Regions from separate parts of the Salinibacterium sp. UTAS2018 genome, predicted to be linked through region 2. Evidence: predicted binding sites of a transcription regulator. Region 2 holds the regulator's gene; the other holds the start of a gene.

Region 1 (2,391 bases), 800 kb from region 2:
CCACTCACGGTGCGAGCATTTATGACCGCCCTGACCAGCCCATCCCGATCTACATCGCCGCCGGCGGCCCCATGGTGGCACGGTACGCCGGCCGTGCGGGCGACGGCTTCATCTGCACGTCGGGCAAGGGCATGGCCCTCTACAACGACGCGCTAATCCCCGGCGTCAAGGAGGGCGCGGCCAAGATGGACCGCAAGTTCGAAGACATCGACCGGATGATCGAGATCAAGCTGTCGTACGACACCGATGCTGACGTCGCCCTCGAGAACACCCGTTTCTGGGCGCCGCTCGCTCTCTCCAAGGAGCAGAAGCACGACATCACCGACCCGATCGAGATGGAGCGCGCTGCCGACGCTCTGCCTATCGAACAGATCGCGTCGCGCTGGATCGTGGGCAACGATCCCGACAAGATCGTTGAAGAGATTCGTCCGTACGTGGATGCTGGCCTCAACCACCTCGTGTTCCATGCGCCCGGTGGCGACCAGCGTCGCTTCCTCGAGCTCTTCGAGCGTGACATCGCTCCGCGCTTGCGGGCGCTGTAGGGCCTAGCGCGCGAGACGCGCACACGGGTTAACACACGATGGGCGGATGCGTGAAGCATCCGCCCATCGTTGTTGCGTCGGCAAGAATCGCCGACTACTGACAGCCGGCTAGCTCGTGACCGCGACCTTGTCGGTCGATCGAGACTGGTTGTCGGCGTTGGTGCTGACCTCAATTTTGCGAGGCTTTGCCTTCTCCGACACCGGGATAATCACACTCAGTACGCCGTTGTCGTAGCTAGCGCTGATGTTTTCGCGGTCGATCCCGGCACCGATGCTGAACTGGCGCAGGTAGGAGCCGTAACGACGCTCCTGCGAGAGCCATTTTGCGCCGTCGCGCTCGCCGGCCGTACGCTCGGCGCGGATCGTGAGCAACTGACCATCAACGTCAACGTCAACGGATCCGGGGTCGACACCCGGGAGATCGGCGGTGAGGACGTACTCGTCAGCCTGGCGATAGAGATCCACGGGCATGGGCTGGGTGCCGACGCGGGACTGGGCAGCTGCGGAGAGCCTGTCGAGTTCGGCAAAAGGATCAAATGACAGTGTCATGGGAAACCCCTTTCTCAAAGTTGAGTCACCGTGACTCAACAAGAAAAAATTAGCACTCTCACCCCGAGAGTGCCAAGTCAATTCGCTCACAGTTCGCTGACAACGAAAAGACCGCCGCCGGAGAGATCCGGCGGCGGTCTTTTGTGGTGTTATCAGCGGATGATGAACCGCGGATAGTGGTGCTCGGCGCGAGCCCTGGCCTGAGCCAGTCGTTCGCGACGGAGCTGGTGTTCGGCCCGCTGCTGAGGCGAGGCGAGCAGTCGAGAGCGGTGCGGCCGGCGACTCCAGGTGATGAGAGCGACGCCGAGATGCAGGGCAAGACGGTCGACGACTCCCACGCGACGCGGCATCGCTTGGCGCGGTGCTGCGTCGTGCGGGTTCTGGGCGGCGCTGGGTTCGGGCGGATGGTCATGACGGTCTTTCGGAGCCGCCAGTGTTGCGTTCATGAGATGTCTTTCGTGAGCTGTATTCGTGAGCTGTATTCGTGAGAAAAATGGATGCGGAAGGCGCGCACAAGTGCGCTGTTTCAGGTGGTGACCCAACGGCATCCCCAGTGATCGCGAGTCGCTGAAAGAGGAAAGATCATCGAGAGGCGAACGCACCCGCGAATGAGGGTGCAGACTCGTCAGCCAATCGCCGTTAGCGATGATCGAGTTGGGTCGTGTGCTCCGTGAGCGCCGCCACCGTCAGAACCGGTGAGCGGAAAACGCTAACCGGTTAGGCGGTGGGGGTGCCGACGGAGCCGGCGGTAGTGGGGTTCTTCGTAATAGTGAAAATAAACACGCGAGGCTCCTTTCAATAGTTGGCGTTTGCTCAGTGTAGGGCGAGTCGTTGCTAACGACAAGACCCGCTTTAGGCGCGATGCAAAGCCGTGATGATGGCGTCTGCGAGCTCAGCCGGTTTCGTGAACTGTGGCCAGTGTCCGGTGGGCAGGTCCACGAGTTCGAGGTCGGTGAGCTGCGCGAGTTCGGTGGCGAACGGCGCACCCTTGCTCATCCATTCCCGCACTTGATCAGCCTCGAACTCGCAACAGATCACGGTAGCGGGCACGCTGAAGCGCGCTGGGGTAGAGAGGGATTGCGGGGTGCTCGCGATGAGCGCGGGCTGGGGAATAGCGATTTCGCGAAACCATTCCCGCAGTTCGTCGGTGAGGTCGACGAGGTCTTCGTCGTCGAACACGCTCCAGTCGGGCAGGGGAATTTCGCCGTTGACGGTAGGTAGCTCGGTGTTAATGGGCATGCCGTTCGGCAGGGGCACAGTGTCGACGTGCACGATTCTGGCGAGACAGGTGGGGCGGGCA
Region 2 (2,391 bases):
TCGCGCGTCAATTCCACCCGGATTCGAACCCGGGAGATCCGAAAGCTGAAGCGCGCTTCAAAGAGATCAGCGAAGCGCACTCCGTGCTCTCTGATCCCGAGACGCGCAAAGAATACGATCAGGTTCGTGCCATGGGCTCGGGCGCTCGCTTTCAAGCGGGCGGCCAAGGCGGTCAGGCTGGCGGCTTCGAAGATGTCTTTGGTGGCATGTTCGGTGGCGGTGGCCAAAGTTATGGCGGCGGTCAGAGCTACGGCGGAGGGCAATCGGGCGCAAGCTTCGAAGACCTCCTCGGTGGCATGTTCGGCGGTCAGGCTGGCCCCGGCGGCGGTCCCGGCTTTCGGGGCGGCCCCGCTAAGGGTCGCGATCTAGCCGCGAACACGACGCTCGACTTCGCGACTGCGATCAACGGCGAAACAATCAAGCTCCAGCCGGCGGGCGGGCGACCGATGAACGTCAAGGTTCCTGCGGGAGTCAGCGACGGTCAGAAGATCCGCCTCAAGGGCAAAGGCGAGCCGAGCCCGAATGGTGGCCCGGCTGGCGACCTCGTATTGACGGTGACCGTGCGCAAGCATCCAGTATTCGAACGTGACGGCAACAACATTCGTGTTGTGGTGCCAATCACGTTTGTGGAGGCCGTACGCGGTGCCACGATCGAGGTGCCCACGCTCGGCGGTGCTCCGGTGAAACTGAAGGTTGCACCGGGAACCCCGAGCGGGCGAGTACTGCGGGTCAAGGGCCGCGGAGTAGCGACAGCAAAAGCGACCGGAGATCTGCTTGCCGAAGTGCAAGTGGCGGTGCCAAGCCACCTTCCGGATGCTGCACTCAAGCACCTCGAAGCCTTTGCTGACGCGATGCCCGCAGAGAACCCGCGGGACGACCTGATTGCCCGAGCCAGGAGCTAAGAACTATGGATGAGCTAACTCCCGCGTTTGCGATCGCCGTTGCGGCGGAGCTGGCGGGAATGCATCCGCAGACGCTGCGACAGTACGACCGTCTGGGTCTCGTGTCTCCCACGAGAACCAGCGGTCGGTCGCGGCGTTACTCCATGCACGACGTGATGCAGTTGCGTGAGATCGCGGCGCTCAGCGCCGAGGGCCTCAACCTCGAAGGCATCAAAAGAATTCTCGACCTTGAAAACCAGGTCACGGGGCTCACGGCTCGCGTGCGCGAACTTGAAGCGGCGCTCGCTGATGAGATGCTCTCTCGCCCGGGCCGCCGCGTGTTTGCGGCGGGTCAAGCCGGCGAAGTGATCTCGCTGCGGGCAGGAACCCGCGCTGAACGCACCGACCAAGTCGTGCTGTGGCGCCCCTTCGTGCGCCGCGATAACCAGCTTCCGCGCTGATGATGGGCGCGGCACACCCTCAGCACTCGCCACTACGGTGGGAGATGTGATGTTCCGCGAAGCACCGCCCCTCGGCACGCGCGCAATTCTGCGGCAGCGCTGGAGTGAAGTCTCCTTTCTGCACTGGAAAGTCGACCCCGCCGTGGTGGCACCTTTCATGCCCGAAGGCTGTCGCCCCGACACCCTCAACGGCAGCTCCTGGGTAGGGCTCATCGCGTTTCAGATGTCACAAAGCTCATTCTTCGGCGGCCCCCGCATCCCGTGGCTAGGCGACTTTCCCGAAGTGAATGTGCGGCTCTACTCTGTCGACGAGAAGGGGCGGCGTGGCGTCGTGTTTCTCTCGCTCGAGGCCTCGCACCTGATTCCCGTTCTCACCGCGAGGGTCGCTTTTGGCTTGCCCTACCAGTGGGCCTCGATGAAGATCGGGCAGCGTGACGGGCAGATTGCCTACAAAACTCGGCGGCATGGCCAGCCGGATGCGGCATCCCACATCATTGTGCGACCGATCGACGACCAGGCGGCCAGCGTCTCACTCGCGGCCGACCCCGAGGCCACCTTTCTCACCGCGCGCTGGGCGTTTCACGAAACTCACCGTGGACGCACGATCTACGCTCGCAACCACCACGAGCCCTGGCCTCTGCAGCCGGCCGAATTGGTCTACCTCGATGATGGCCTGCTTGCCGCAGCAGGGTTCGAGGGGCTAGCAGACCGCGCCCCCGACTCCGTTCTCTACGCCAGCGATGTTACGACGGTGTTTGCGGCACTTCAGCGGCCGCTCCAGATTCGAATGCCGCAATCGCGGCCAGTGTGGACATCTCAGCGTTCTTCTTAGGTTCTGAGAGCAATATGCCTACCTTGTATAGACAATTTTGTGCAATATGGTCTCACCAGCACAAATGAGCATTGCCTCTTGGGTCGGTCGGGGCCATGATGAGTAACCACAACGTCATATAGGCACAACACGATTGAAACGATTGACCCGGAGAATGAACGCACGGGGAAAGTTCCCGTTCGCGCATCATTTGCTTGGTTAATCGCCACAGGCAACG

The links. Region 2 encodes HspR, which represses chaperone genes until heat shock. Its sites were predicted from a motif close to AAGTTGAGTCNNNNNGACTCAACTT; they were not measured.
Region 1: a site for HspR is predicted at 1,109-1,133, ahead of ESZ53_RS05080 (Hsp20/alpha crystallin family protein). Genes of this name have one in related genera too.

What each region holds. Positions count from the first base shown of each region.
Region 1 covers NZ_CP035375.1:1,058,243-1,060,633, reverse strand. The annotation lists gene fgd (glucose-6-phosphate dehydrogenase (coenzyme-F420)) at 1-542, shown strand, start outside; gene ESZ53_RS05080 (Hsp20/alpha crystallin family protein) at 651-1,091, opposite strand; gene ESZ53_RS05075 (hypothetical protein) at 1,244-1,537, opposite strand; gene ESZ53_RS05070 (alpha/beta fold hydrolase) at 1,944-2,391, opposite strand, start outside.
Region 2 covers NZ_CP035375.1:1,858,965-1,861,355, reverse strand. The annotation lists gene ESZ53_RS08855 (DnaJ C-terminal domain-containing protein) at 1-902, shown strand, start outside; gene ESZ53_RS08850 (heat shock protein transcriptional repressor HspR) at 908-1,342, shown strand; gene ESZ53_RS08845 (YqjF family protein) at 1,392-2,174, shown strand.